2 regions of the Alteromonas sp. CyTr2 genome follow, and region 1 is predicted to be linked to the other one. Evidence: predicted binding sites of a transcription regulator. Region 1 holds the regulator's gene; the other holds the start of a gene.
The links. The regulator MetJ, encoded in region 1, represses methionine synthesis genes. The targets are predictions, from matches to a motif close to TAGACGTCTAGACGTCTA.
Positions count from the first base shown of each region.

Region 2: a site for MetJ is predicted at 4,072-4,089, ahead of metK (methionine adenosyltransferase). Genes of this name have one in related genera too.

Region 1 is NZ_CAMZMZ010000009.1:32,101-39,748, forward strand. Features, by position in the region: gene metF (methylenetetrahydrofolate reductase) at 181-1,068, opposite strand; gene metJ (met regulon transcriptional regulator MetJ) at 1,230-1,562, shown strand; gene QME20_RS07260 (malic enzyme-like NAD(P)-binding protein) at 1,726-2,961, opposite strand; gene QME20_RS07265 (hypothetical protein) at 3,641-3,958, shown strand; gene rpmE (50S ribosomal protein L31) at 4,164-4,376, opposite strand; gene priA (primosomal protein N') at 4,843-7,032, shown strand; gene QME20_RS07280 (SPOR domain-containing protein) at 7,164-7,648, shown strand, end outside.
Region 2 is NZ_CAMZMZ010000020.1:15,967-23,614, forward strand. Features, by position in the region: gene QME20_RS11790 (ATP-binding protein) at 1-50, opposite strand, end outside; gene QME20_RS11795 (ABC transporter substrate-binding protein) at 47-1,225, opposite strand; gene QME20_RS11800 (exonuclease domain-containing protein) at 1,562-2,059, shown strand; gene QME20_RS11805 (hypothetical protein) at 2,148-2,618, opposite strand; gene metK (methionine adenosyltransferase) at 2,856-4,001, opposite strand; gene tkt (transketolase) at 4,429-6,420, shown strand; gene epd (erythrose-4-phosphate dehydrogenase) at 6,439-7,449, shown strand; gene QME20_RS11825 (phosphoglycerate kinase) at 7,565-7,648, shown strand, end outside.

The DNA of each region.
Region 1 (7,648 bases):
TATCTATGCGTACTGTTATAAAGCATCGATAGTTCATTACATGTTATATCAGATGGTAACTGCGGGCGGCCTTGGTGGCAAAGTTTAATGCAGGCTTTATACAACAAAGGCGCATTGACTGCGCCTTTTGTGGAGTACTTCATTAAACAACGTAAGCACGGTCCTGATTGTCGTTATTTATTAAGCGCCTGAACGCACGCCGAGCATGTGGCAGATGGCGTAGCTCAATTCACTACGGTTCAAAGTATAGAAATGGAAGTGTTTTACCCCTTCTTTAGCGAGTACTTTAACTTGGTCCATAGCAATGTTAGCGCCTATAAGATTACGGGTAGCTTGGTCGTCGGCATCAAGGCCGTCAAACATCTTGTGCAACCATCCCGGCACATGAACATTTGTGAACCCCGCAAATTTCACCAGTGTTTGGTAGTTGGTTACCGGCAAAATACCCGGAACGATATCTAAGTCGACACCCGCTGCGGCTGCACGGTCTCTAAATCGAAGGTACACACTCGTATCGAAAAAGAACTGGGTTATCGCTTCTGTGGCACCTGCTTCTGCTTTGCGCTTAAGGTTTAGTAAATCAAACTGCGCATTTGGTGCTTCAGGGTGCTTCTCTGGATAGGCAGCAACAGAAATATCAAAATCGGCAACGTCTTTTAGCAAGGCAACAAGATCAGAGGCATACATCTCTGTCTTTTCTACTCCTGGCGGTAAATCGCCACGAAGCGCAACAATACGGCGAATGCCTGAATCCCAGTAGTCTTTAGCAATTTGTTTAAGTTCATCTCGGCTAGCATCAACACAGGTCAAGTGAGGAACAGCTGCTACACCGGTTTGCTGCTGAATGCGTTTTACAACGTCGTGGGTTCTGTCACGCTCACCGCTATTCGCGCCGTAGGTTACCGACATGTAGCTTGGCTTTAGTGGCGCGAGACGTTCAACTGACTTCCACAGGGTCTGTTCCATGGCTTCCGTTTTAGGCGGAAAGAATTCAAAAGATACATCAATATCACGCAGTTCCGACAGGGACTGGTTTAATGCATCGATACCTTGTGCGTAAGAAACCATGGCTTTTTCTCTCAAAAATGTATTCTTATAGACGTTTAGACGTCTAAATTAAAGAATATATGTCTAGACGTCAAGAGGTTTACACTGCTCAATTGACCTTTTCGTGAACTTGTTTAGAATTTCTCTTCATAACATAAAAAAGAGTAGACCGAGTTAGTACAATGGCAGAATGGAACGGTAAATATATTCACCCCTACGCAGAGCATGGCAAGAAGAGCGAACAGGTAAAGAAAGTCACTGTCTCTATACCTATTAATGTGCTTAAGGCGCTTACTGATGAGCGTACTCGCCGCCAAATCAATAATCTGCGTCACGCCACTAATTCAGAACTGTTGTGCGAAGCATTTTTGCATGCGTTTACCGGTCAACCATTGCCTAACGATGATGACCTGCGCAAAGACAATCCCAATCGCGTACCGGCTGAAGCAAGACGCATTATGGAAGAAATGGGCATTGATCCAAGCTTCGAAAACGATGTGTCGGAAGACGACTGATATTTGGTATTAAAGAGAAACGGCGCTTTGTTGTAAGTTATTGCTAGTTGGTAACCTACAACACGGCGCCGTTTTTTATGTACTTGTATTCTCGAAGCGCACTTTTTAGCAAATAAAGGTTGAGCACTAGCCCCTCCATTTTTTTGCCTTATGCGCCAGAATTTTATTCTTCTGGGCTTTCAGGCACGCGTGCAACGCCAGATTCAATCGCAGCCTTAGATACGGCGGTAGCAATACGCTCGCATAAACGCGGGTCCATAGGTTTAGGAATAATGTACTCCTTACCAAATGTCAGACTAGTACTCTTACTGGCAGCTAGTACTTCTTCTGGTACAGGCTCTTTCGTGATAGCACGAAGGGCTTCTACTGCCGCTACTTTCATTTCATCGTTAATGGCCGTTGCACGAACATCTAGTGCTCCACGGAAAATAAACGGGAAACACAGTACGTTGTTAACCTGGTTAGGGTAGTCCGAGCGTCCGGTAGCCATGATAAGATCTTTACGTACTTCGTGAGCAAGTTCAGGTTTTATCTCAGGATCTGGGTTAGAGCATGCAAATACAATTGGGTTTTCAGCCATCAAGGCCAGTGTTTCTGGTGGTAAAACATCCGGTCCAGACACACCAACAAAAATATCCGCACCTTCCATTACATCTTCAAGCGTACGCTTGTCAGTATTGTTAGCAAATAGCTTTTTGTGCTCAGTTAAGTCTTCGCGACGAGTATGGATAACGCCTTTTCTGTCTAGCATATAAATACGCTCACGCTGGGCACCACACTTTATAAGCAGTTCCATACAAGCGACCGCTGCTGCACCGGCACCCATACACACAATTTTAGCGCTCTCTATGCTTTTACCCTGAATTTCCAGAGCATTAAGCATGCCCGCTGCAGTTACAATAGCGGTACCGTGCTGATCATCATGAAATACCGGAATTTTACAGCGCTTAATTAGCTCTTGTTCAATCTCAAAGCATTCAGGCGCTTTAATGTCTTCTAAGTTAATGCCGCCAAATGTGTCAGCGATATTCGCTACTGTATTAATGAACTCTTCGGTTGTACGATGCTTCACTTCAATGTCAATGGCATCCAGGCCAGCAAAGCGTTTAAACAGAAGGGCTTTACCTTCCATAACAGGTTTCGATGCCAGTGGGCCTAGGTTACCCAACCCTAAAATTGCGGTTCCGTTACTGATAACGGCAACCAGGTTTCCTTTACCCGTGTACTTATAGGCGTTATCTGCATCTTCAGCAATTTCTCTGACCGGCTCGGCAACGCCTGGGCTGTAGGCAAGAGCAAGGTCATCGACGCTGTCTGCTGGCTTAGATAACTCTACGCGGATTTTTCCAGGTGTGGGTTTGGCGTGATAGTCGAGTGCGCGTTGTCTAAAATCTGACATGTAAAAAGGTATCCTTAGATGTAGGGTTCATCGGTGTTTTCGTTCACGCTCTGTAGCTATTTTATTGTCGTTATAGTTATAGGTAGATAAACGTAAGCGCGTTACAACCAAGTAATGACAAAAGTGATTATAAATAGTTGTTAGCACTAGGGCTTGTTGATCTTTGTTTTACAGCAATCATCAATAGGCCCCAAGGTGGCATGTGGAAAAGCAGACTAGGCGTTAACCTTTACTGATTTTGTTCACATACCTTAATGGATACAAGCCTCAGGTTTATGTACCCAAAAGCGCCACAAGTCTTGAAAGTAATGCATTATTCACAGAATTAATGCTCACTATCAAAGTGCCGATCGCAACTCTAACACAGCCTATCACTGTGTACATATCTGATCAGAATTCTCATATACCAATGTAGGTTAGGCATACTAATTAGACCAGTAAAATGGGGCTATAATTGCCATTCATGCTATTTATTTTGACTTGCCATAGCATTCCGTAGGTCTATTGTGTGGAGGATGAAAACAAAGCTATCAAAGGGATCTACGTTCTCATAAATGCATTGGACAGAAACCCAAATCAGGAAAATAGAACGCAGGGAGACACCTCGTTAATTCTCCATCCAATATTTCTGATAAAATCCTGTGAAAGCCCACTCAAAATTCGCGCTGAAGGCGAGGATATGACAGAAAGAAAACTAATAACCGTGCTAACCGATGTGTGCGAAAGCGTAAAATCTACCAATAATGGATTTGTTTGGCTAACTCACGTAGGGCATTGGAGAGCGCCGCAAGTGATTGCCGTGTTTAATACTGAGCAGGAGAAGCAGCGGGCGTTAACTAATGGTTGGGATATAGACTTCATAAACCAAGTGAATATTGCTTTAGCGTCAATTAAGTCAGCACCCGTTGGTATTTATTTTGATAGCGAAGAAGAGTGTAAGAAAGTGAGTGGCGGCAATTGGGATAGGCATTTATCTAATGTTAAAAACCTTCACTGAGTTCAGGTTACGCTGAATGTTGCAAATTAAGCTAAAAACGTTTTCAGAAAGGCGAGTTGCAGGGCTTGTTACACTGGCTAGGTACTGGCCTGACGTAGGATAACGGCGGTAAAGCGCTGTTTGGCACACCTTGTTTGTGTGAAGCGTGAATTTTAAGCAATAAAAAAGCGCCATAAAGGCGCTTTTTTCGAACTCGATATCAGGCTTACTTTTTGCCTAATGCACCGAAACGCTTCTTGAAGCGATCAACACGACCACCAGTGTCAACGTTACGTTGCTTACCAGTGTAGAATGGGTGACACGAAGAACATACGTCTAGGTTGATGTCTTTACCAAGCGTAGAGCGAATGTTCATTACGTTACCACATGAGCAAGTTGCTGTGATTGCTTCGTATTTTGGGTGGATATCTTGTTTCATTGGGTTACCTCACATAATAAGGCCGTATCGCTATACAACCCGAAGTCGCACACCATACGTTACTTAATTCAAATGATAAGTCGTTCAAAGAACAGCCTATCGCAAAAGAGCGGCGCATAATAAAGGATGGCAGGGCCTTGATCAAGCGGTTTTTGGCCAAATGCTAAACAAGAGAGCTAGACAAGGCAGCCGTATAAAAAGGTAGCCGTATAAAAAGGCCAAACAAAAAACATTCCTTTTATGCTTACCTGTAAAGTATGTTTAAATATTTGTGTTTCAAGGCTAGGCCATAGCTCTAGTAGCAAAATCATGCGCTAATAGCAAAATGTGTAGCTAGCTGTTAGCAGCGTAAATTGCTGTAACGTATAGGTCTGCAAGAAGCCTCAGTATAATTAGTTTCAACATAAGAAGCTTAGTAAGCGCATTACGCGCTGTAACAATCGTCAAATAAGGTAGAACCTTCGCAATGGCCTTTATCCAAGTTGCCGTGCCAGTGCCACTGCGCCAACTTTTCACGTATACCCACGGAAACGCGCTAAGTGCGGGTGTAAGAGTGGTTGTGCCTTTCGGTCCGCGCAAACTTGTGGGCGTAGTTGCTGAAACCCTACACAAAACTGAAAGCGACATTGAAAACTCCAATAAGCTAAAAGCTATTGAGTCGGTACTGGACGATAGCCCTATTATAGATGGGGTGCTGCTGAAAATGGCCCAATGGCTGTGGCAGTACTATCATCATGCGCCGGGTGAAGTGCTACACGCCATGCTGCCTGTCTTATTACGCAAAGGCGAGTCAGCAGCGCCAACACCCCAAGACATGTTAATGCTTACCGAAGAAGGTAAGCAAACGACTGCAGACACGTTATCGCGGGCGCCTAAACAACAAGCCTGTTTTACTGCAATGGCCGGTGGTGCCTTATTAGCGTCCCAAGCGCGCAAGCAGTATGGCGCACCTGCGGTCAAAGCACTTGTCGAAAAGTCATTGATAAGCATTGAAGAAGTCGCGCCTGAATTTAAGTCAGGCAGTTGGCTTGCCTCGTTATCGGTGTCTGAAAAGCCAATTCCAGATACTGAGCAGTCGGTTGCCATTGCCGCACTTAATCGTCAGCAGGGCAATTTCGCTGTAAGTTTGCTTGAAGGGGTTACCGGTAGCGGTAAAACGGAAGTGTACCTTCAAGCCATCGAACCCTTACTGCGCGACGGAAAACAAGTGCTTATACTTGTGCCAGAAATTGGGCTTACGCCGCAAACGGTGTCACGCTTTGAAAAGCGCTTTGGTATTGCAGTGGGCGTTTTACACTCTCAGCTTTCTGATAAAGAACGGCTACAGGTATGGCAGCGAGCAAAAGCAGGTGAACTCGGGATAATCATCGGTACTCGCTCGGCTATTTTCACCCCGCTGCACAACCCCGGCATGCTGATTGTGGATGAAGAGCACGACGAGTCTTTTAAACAACAAGATGGACTTCGCTACCACGCCCGTGACTTGGCAGCTATGCGGGCTAAGCAGCACAATATTCCTCTTTTATTAGGCAGCGCCACGCCCGCACTCGAAACACTTAATAATGCGCTAAGCGGTCGCTATGCCCATTTGCAGTTAACTAAGCGAGCGGGAGGGGCGAAAAGCACGCATCAGCATGTGTTGGACGCGCGTGACCAACCCATTCACTACGGTATTTCGCAAGGCTTGCTAACGATAATGCGCCAGCATATCAACGCGGGAAATCAGGTATTGGTGTTTGTGAATCGCAGAGGCTATGCGCCAGCGCTGCTTTGCCATCACTGCGGCGAAACCGTCATGTGTAAGCGTTGTGACCGCCCGTATACGGTGCATAAAGCGCAGAACCGTTTGCAGTGTCATCACTGCGGCGGCATGCGCTCAATGCCATCAAACTGCGAAGCGTGCCATCACAATGAATTAGTTACGGCGGGTACGGGCACCGAGCAAGTCGAGCAAGGTCTTGCAAGCTTATTTCCCGGTGTTAAGCAGGTACGAATAGACAGCGATACCGTGCGGGGCAAAGACAAACTGCACCAGACGCTAGAAGCAATAAACCGCCAAGAGTACCAGCTGCTGGTAGGTACCCAAATACTATCAAAAGGTCATCATTTCCCGCATGTAACCTTAGTGGCGGTGCTAGATTGTGATGGCGCACTTTTTAGTGCCGATTTTAGAGCACCAGAAAAGCTCGCTCAGCTTGTAACTCAGCTTGCAGGAAGAGCAGGGCGCGCTAGTAAACCCGGTGAAATGTGGCTGCAAACTCACAATCCCCACCATCCTTTGCTACAAGATTTAGTACATAACGGCTATGGGCATTTCGCCAGACACGCTTTAATGGAGCGAAAAGCGGCAGGGCTTCCCCCTTTTATTAGCCAGTTTGTCATTCGCGCAGAAGCGACCGACAGCAGTTTGGCCTATCGCTTTTTACAAGACAGCAAGCAAGTATTTCACCAGCAGCATGCTATTGCGTTAAATGGCCCGTTTCCTTGTTTGATTGAAAAGCGGCAAGGCAGGTTTCGGTTTATGCTGGTATGCAGTCATGAAAAGCGTGCGCCGCTTCACAATGCGCTGCGTTTGGCGCTGCCATTTTTACAGGCGTTGCCACAGGCAATGAAGGTAAGGTGGTCGATAGATATTGATCCTACCGATTTCAGTTAGCTTGTTGGGTAGCAATACGTTAAAATTTCCGCAGGATTGAAGTGCAGGAAAGCTGCTGCTTCATAAAGATTTGGTATATGACGTTTTCTTACGCATACAAACAACGATAACAAGTAGGAATATTGCCGACTATGGCTCAACGCGATTATGTCTCTCGTGGACGCTCTCCTCAAAAAAAGAAGCCGGCTGGTAAAGGTAGAAAAACAGCCAGAAGTGCGCAATCAAATGCGCAATCTAACGCCCCGGTTTCTGGAAAACTTCCTATTGTGCGCCTTGTTGGCGTATTCGCATTGGTGATTGGCTTTGGTGCATTTTTGTGGTCAATAAAAGACAATGTAGAAGACGACGTGGATACACAAGCTTCACGACCTGTGGCTCCTACAGAAGAGACGTTACCTGAGCTTCCTGAAGAAGAATGGGAGTACATTAAGACCCTTCCAGGATATGAAGTAGAAGTTGAGGTCAAAGAGCAAGAAAAATCTGACAAACGCTATTTAATGCAGTGCGCCTCGTTTAGAACCCGCGCGCAGGCTGAAGAGATGAAAGCCAAAATTGCATTCCAAGGTTTAGAGGCGCTTATCAGACACAGCACTGGCAGCAACGGCGATTGGTTCCG
Region 2 (7,648 bases), on a different contig from region 1:
AGCATGCTTGAAAGCAGAAGAGAGCGTAACCTTGGGGGCTGCTGCATCATTGCACGCCCGTTGTTACCAAGTGACCTTTTTCGTTAAACGTAGTCATAAAATAATCCTTTGCCCAGAGTGCATCGTGTCTGTCCTCTGAAAATGGAGCTGTGTAGTGCTTCACTGCACCTTGCACATTTTGAAGAGACTCTAGCGCAGCGCGTAATGCGTCTACTTCTATACTACCAGCTTTCGCGGCAGCTGCCGCGATTAAATGAGTTAAATCATAAGCATGAGCCAAACCTGTCACACCACCAATCGCAGTCGCATCCACCAAGCCATACTTATTATAATAGGCTTCTAACAAGCTTTTTGCTTTGGTATTTTTCTGGTGGTTGAAGTGGAAGGTTTGAAGTACTGACACATTGTAGTTAGCGATGGGCTTTGCAAGTAAAGAGGCGAACTGACCCGACGCGACTCCCCAATGCGACACAACAGGGAGAGAGGCGATGCCTTGTTTGGCCATCTCATCGAGTACCACAACACCTTCAGGAACGTTAGTGACAAGAATAATCGCTTCCGCTTTCGCGCTTTTTATTGCCGCGATATCCTCAGAAAAGTCTTTCTGCTGCCAATTTATCCAATGGGTTGCTGTTATATCAATATCATTATTACTTGCAGCTTGTGTTAATGATTCAAGGTTTGAGCGTCCCCATCCTGTTCTTTCCAATACCAACGCGATATTTGATAGCCCCATATATTTGACGTGATTAATTAGGACTGACGCTGCTTCAGCGTCGCGTACCGACACGCGAAATATGTTATTCGGTGAGTGCCCGTTGTCGATAATAGGCGTCCCCGCTGCCCAAGGAACCAACATCAAAATGTTTTTTTCGTGTATTGGGTCGATTTCAGCGAGAACTACAGGTGTATGAACGCCGCCTACTACCGCAAGTAAATTGGGAGTTTGGGAAAATTGCTCAATGTTATATACACCTCGAGCTGGGTTGCCGCGATGGTCTTTCGCAATAACTTTTATTTGACGACCTAGAATCCCACCAGCGGCATTTATTTCGTCGACGGCAAGCTCGACCCCTCTTGTAATAGCGATGCCACCTTCAACAGCTACCGCTGAAAGATCGGCATCAATACCAATCACCAGAGGCTCCGTTGAACTTAATGCTTTACTTGCAGTAAAAATTGAAAAGACGCAAGCCAGCGAGAGAAAGATAGAAAGTGCACGCATGAATAGGCTACCTAAATGTTAACCTTAAAAGTGTATAGCAATGTGCTCAGTCTTTTAGCGTAAACGTCTTATCCTTTAGTATAAGTTTAATGCTTTTTTGAGAGCTTTTACGAGATTTTTGAGCGCTGGCGACGGGGTGGTGTACTAAACGAGTGCGCATTAATTTTGGCACGATTCTACTATTAGCTTATATTTCGAGAAGAGTGGTTGTACATTTGCTAAACAGTGTTCGACGTTGTTTAGTTGTTCCTCTGGTGACGAGGTAGCAGTAAAACCGCCTGATAAAAATGGTTTGCGTATGTTGCAAGCAAGGATAAACAGCGGTTTGGAGCGTGAGTGCGAAAGAATACCCTGCCAACAATAATAGACATTGAAGCAAGTGGATTTGGCGCAGCGAGTTACCCTATTGAGATAGGAATCGTGCGCTATGATGGTGCAAAGTGGTGTAAGCTACTTCGGCCCTTTGACTCGTGGGTTCACTGGGATCGAAAAGCGGAGTCACTGCACGGCATAACGCAGCAGATGCTGCAAACTCGAGGAGAAGAGCCTCGAAAAGTCTGTGTTGAGTTAAATAATTTCCTTGGCAATACGGTTGTTTACAGTGACGGTTGGGTCGTTGATAACCCGTGGCTAATTAAGCTCTACGCCGCAGCGCAGGTAGAAATGTCTTTTACGTGTAGAGCATTGGAATATATTTTGTCTGAAGCACAAATGAATCAATGGCATGAGGTGAAAAGCCGCCTTGCGAGCCAACTTGATGTTAAGCGTCATAGAGCGAGTTCCGACGCGATGGTAATTCAACAGACTTACGCAAAAACCTTATCATTGGCATAACGGCAACTACGTTTCGTCTTTATGATGGGGTGTAATACTAAAAGCGCACTGTGAGTGCAATGTAGCGGTGACCTAAAACAAGGATGACTTAAAACAAGTAATTGACGCCCAATGAGAGAGCCATATTCTCTTCTTCCCCAACTTGCCTATGTTCAAGTTCTACCGCCATGTTTAATCCCTCGCTTTTGCCAAGCAGCCAGCCCAACCGAGTAAAAGTACCTACATCATGTGGTAAATAAAGCCACTCTGCGTAATGCTGAAAGGCGGTATTGTTGGTTTTGTACGTTGCATAGACCTTTTGCGGAACCCAAGTGTTAAACCGCCTGCTGGCGCTAAACATACCTTGTGACCCCGCTGGGTAGGTATAACTGTTGTCGTATAGATAAGTTTCGGTCGTAGATTGAATGCGGTACATACTATTTAGCTGCCACCGGGCTATTTTTTTGCTTTTGAATTGGATAGGGCTGTAGTGGGGAGCATTCATTTCCGCGAGCACGGGGGAAGCCGCCATAGACGCAGCCAAAGTAAGTGCCAGAAGAATACCAGTAACCACATTCATGGAAGAGCCCAAGTTGTTATCATGGCTTGTAAACAACCAGAAACTACAAGCGATAGTGTGTTCGTTATTTAAGCATAGCTGCAAAAAATAAAGGATGAAAATATTCTTTGCCGTTTTTTATTTGTTTCGTTGATTTTGCTAGCCAAATAAAAAACGCCGCTAGTTTATACCAACACTTTTATGCAAAGCGTTATATAAACTGAGCGGCGCATTTAAAAGCGTTATTTGGTTATCGAATTAAATCGATGCTTTTAACGCTTCTGCTTTATCTGTTGCTTCCCAAGGGAATTCATCACGACCAAAGTGACCGTACGCAGCCGTTGGGCGATAAATAGGGCGCTCGAGGTCTAGCATTTGAATAAGTCCATAAGGGCGTAGGTCGAAATGTTCACGGACCAGTGCTACTAACGTTTTCTCATCTACCACACCTGTACCGAAGGTATCGATGCTGATAGACGTTGGCTCTGCCACACCGATTGCATAAGACACTTGGATTTCACAGCGCTTAGCAAGTCCTGCTGCAACAATGTTCTTAGCAACGTAACGACCCGCGTATGCTGCACTGCGGTCTACTTTTGATGGATCTTTACCAGAGAACGCGCCACCACCGTGACGGGCCATACCACCGTAAGTATCAACAATGATTTTACGACCAGTTAAGCCACAGTCGCCCATTGGACCACCGATAACGAATCGTCCCGTTGGGTTAATGTGAAAGCGTGTATTTCCATCAATCCATTCACTAGGCAGCACTGGCTTAATAATTTCTTCCATTACCGCTTCGCGAACTGTTTCAGTGCTCACTGAATCACAGTGCTGGGTTGAAAGCACAACTGCGTCGATGCCAACAGGCTTGTCGTTTTCATATTTGAAAGTAATTTGGCTTTTAGCATCTGGGCGTAACCAGTCTAGCTTACCAGATTTACGCACTTCAGCTTGTTTTTGAACAAGGCGGTGAGAGTACGTGATTGGCGCAGGCATTAGTACGTCAGTTTCGTCGCTAGCGTAGCCAAACATTAGACCTTGGTCACCAGCACCTTGTTCTTCAAGGCTTGCGCGATCAACACCTTGATTGATGTCAGGTGACTGTTTGCCAATAGCATTTAATACCGCACATGAATCAGCGTCGAAGCCCATATCTGAGTGCGTGTAGCCAATTTCTTTAACTGTTTTTCGGGTAAGCTCTTCAATATCTACCCATGCAGAGGTAGTTACTTCACCACCCACTAAAACCATACCGGTTTTTACATACGTTTCGCAGGCCACCCGAGCGCGAGGATCTTGTTCTAAAATAGCGTCAAGAACCGCATCTGAGATCTGATCAGCAATTTTGTCCGGATGTCCTTCAGACACTGACTCGGATGTGAATAAATGCGTGGCCATAAATGCTCCGTAAGCGTTAAATTATCAAAATAGTCGTATATTGTACTAAAACAAGTTATAAATACCAGTCTTTACTTCTAGACGTCTAAAAGTCTCTTCGTTACGAATAGTTGACACAACCCGATCACTTGTAGGGTTATTCAGGTCGTAATTGTTTAAGTTAATGATGTATTTGTGAAACTAGGCGTCAGATATAACTGTTTTTGCTGTAATGGGAATACGTGATGGTCAGGGTATAGACCATTTTTTACTATGACTTTCACTATTGGCAATCAAAACCCATTGAACTGTAAGGTGGCATAGGTAAGAATAACGCCACATTCATTCGTATAAAGAAGTAGAGCGAACGCCTTACCTCTACGCTCGTCTAGCTTGCCTAGCCCGCTAAGATACGAAACAAAAGATACAAAATAAATCAGGAGACAACATGCCCTCTCGTCGTGAACTCGCCAATGCAATCCGTGCATTAAGCATGGATGCCGTTCAACAAGCTAAATCTGGTCACCCAGGTGCCCCAATGGGGATGGCTGATATCGCACAGGTACTATGGGGTGATTTCTTATCACACAACCCTGCAAACCCATCTTGGGCTAACCGCGATCGCTTTGTGCTTTCAAATGGTCACGGCTCGATGCTGTTGTACTCTCTTCTTCACCTATCAGGCTACGAACTGCCAATTGAAGAGTTAAAGAACTTCCGCCAATTGCATTCAAAAACGCCAGGTCACCCAGAGTACGGTTATGCGCCAGGTGTTGAAACGACCACTGGCCCACTAGGCCAAGGTATCAGTAATGCTGTGGGCATGGCGCTTGCCGAAAAAGTACTAGCGGCACAATTTAACAAAGATGGTCACACTATTGTTGACCACCACACCTACGCATTCCTAGGTGACGGCTGCTTGATGGAAGGTATCTCACACGAGACCTGTTCACTAGCCGGTACACTAGGTCTTGGTAAGCTTATCGCGTTTTGGGATGACAACGGCATTTCAATTGATGGCGAAGTGGAAGGTTGGTTCACCGACGATACACCAGCACGCTTCAAGAGCTATGGTTGGGAAGTGATCGATGGCGTTGACGGGCACGATGCAGAGCAAGTAAAAGCCGCTATTGAAAAGGCACAGGCGAATACTGCGCAACCTACGCTTATTTGTTGTAAAACCACCATTGGTTTCGGTTCACCTAATAAAGAAGGTACCGAGTCTTGTCACGGTGCACCACTAGGTGAGGACGAAATTGTCGCTACTCGCGAGAAGCTTGGCTGGAGCCATGGCGCGTTCGAAATTCCAGACGATATTTACGCTGGTTGGGATGCTAAAGAGAAAGGTTCAAACGCGGAAAGCGCGTGGAATGACGCTTTCGCTGCATACGAAGCCGCCTACCCAGAGCTTGCAGCAGAATTCAAACGCCGTGTAAATGGCGAGTTGCCAGCAGATTTCAGCGACAAAGCAGACGCTATCATCGCTGAACTTCAAGCTAACCCACAAAATATCGCGTCACGTAAAGCGTCACAAAATGCACTGAATGCGTTTGGTCCGCTACTTCCTGAACTATTAGGCGGCTCTGCTGACCTTGCAGGTTCTAACCTTACCATCTGGGAAGGTAGCAAAGGCGTTGAAGCAAACGATGCATCAGGTAACTACATTTATTACGGTGTACGTGAGTTTGGTATGTCGGCCATGATGAACGGTATTGCCCTTCACGGTGGCTTTAAGGCATACGGTGCAACCTTCCTAATGTTTATGGAATATGCACGCAACGCGGTACGTATGGCAGCGCTAATGAAGCAGCCTGCAATTTTTGTTTACACCCACGATTCAATTGGTCTAGGTGAAGACGGCCCAACTCACCAGCCGGTGGAGCAGGCGGTTGCGCTACGTGCAACGCCTAACCTTGATAACTGGCGCCCTTGTGATCAGGTTGAGTCTGCTGTGTCGTGGAAGTCTGCTATTGAGCGCACTGACGGCCCAACAACACTAATCTTCACACGTCAAGGCTTAGCGCAGCAAGAGCGAACGGCTCAACAAGTTGCTGATATCGCGAAAGGTGGTTACGTACTTAAAGACTGCGAAGGTACTCCAGAGCTTATTCTTATTGCTACCGGTTCTGAGGTTCAGCTAGCCGTTGAAGCCGCAGCGAAACTAACCGAGCAAGGTAAGGCCGTTCGCGTAGTGTCTATGCCATCAACTGACGTATTCGACCGTCAGTCTGCTGATTACCGTGAAAGTGTACTACCTTCTAGCGTTGTTAAACGCGTAGCGGTTGAAGCGCTGTCTAAAGATAGCTGGTACAAGTACGTTGGCTTTAATGGCGCTATCGTGGGCATGGACACCTTTGGTGAGTCTGCGCCTGCTGGCGACCTGTTTAAGCACTTCAACATTACCACTGACGCTGTAGTAGAGGCTGCACTGTCTCTGTAAGAGGTAATAGATAAGCCTATGGTAAATATTGCCATAAATGGGTTTGGTCGTATTGGTCGTAACGTGTTGCGCGCGCTGTATGAAAGTGGGCGCAACAACGAATTTAACGTGGTGGCCATTAACGACATTGCTAAACCCGAAGGCATAGCACATTTACTTAAATACGATACCGCCCACGGGCGGTTCCGTTTTGATGTGGCCTTAGAAAATAACACGCTAAATGTCGCAGGCGACGATATTACACTGCTCGCGATAAGCGATATTAAAGACCTACCCTGGAAAGACTTGGGCGTTGATATTGTGCTTGAGTGTACGGGCAAGTTTGATGACAGAGCATCGGGGCAAGCACATTTAGATGCCGGCGCTGGCAAAGTGCTTTTCTCGTCACCCGGGTCACCAGATTTAGACAATACGGTCATTTTCGGAACCAATGAAGACACGTTGACCAGTGAACAAAAATTAGTCTCCAACGGCTCTTGCACCACAAACTGCATTGTTCCTGTTATCCAAGCGCTAGACGCTGCGTTCGGTGTTGAAAGTGGTACGATCACAACCATTCACGCGTCTATGCACGACCAGCAAGTTATCGACGCCTATCACGAAGATTTACGCAGAACCCGTGCTGCAAGTCAGTCGATTATTCCCGTTGATACCCGACTTGCTGCCGGTATAGAGCGCATTCTGCCTAAGTTTGCGGGAAAATTCGAAGCCATTGCGGTTCGAGTGCCAACTATCAATGTTACTGCCATGGATTTAAGTGTAACGCTTCAATCTAAGGTAACGATTGAGCAAGTGAACCAAGCCCTTCGCAATGCAAAAGCGGGGCGTTTACAGGGTATTTTGGACTACACCGAAGAGCCTTTGGTGTCGGTAGATTTCAATCACGACCCTCACTCGTGTATTGTAGATGGCACACAAACAAGAGTCAGTCACAAACAACTGGTTAAAACACTGGTGTGGTGTGACAACGAATGGGGTTTTGCAAACCGTATGCTCGATACCGCAAAAGTGATGTTCGACGCAAAATAAAGCATTGATGCTGCCAAGGGTTGGTAGCACCAGCCCGCGCAGCTTTCACAGTTAATTTGAGCGTGTCTTACCTTCAAACACGCTCTACTGAATTTAAATTAACATAGGAAAGACGATGGCGATTCCAAGCATGAGCGATATGGCCCTAAAAGGTCAGCGCGTATTAATTAGACAAGATTTAAACGTGCCGGTAAAAGAC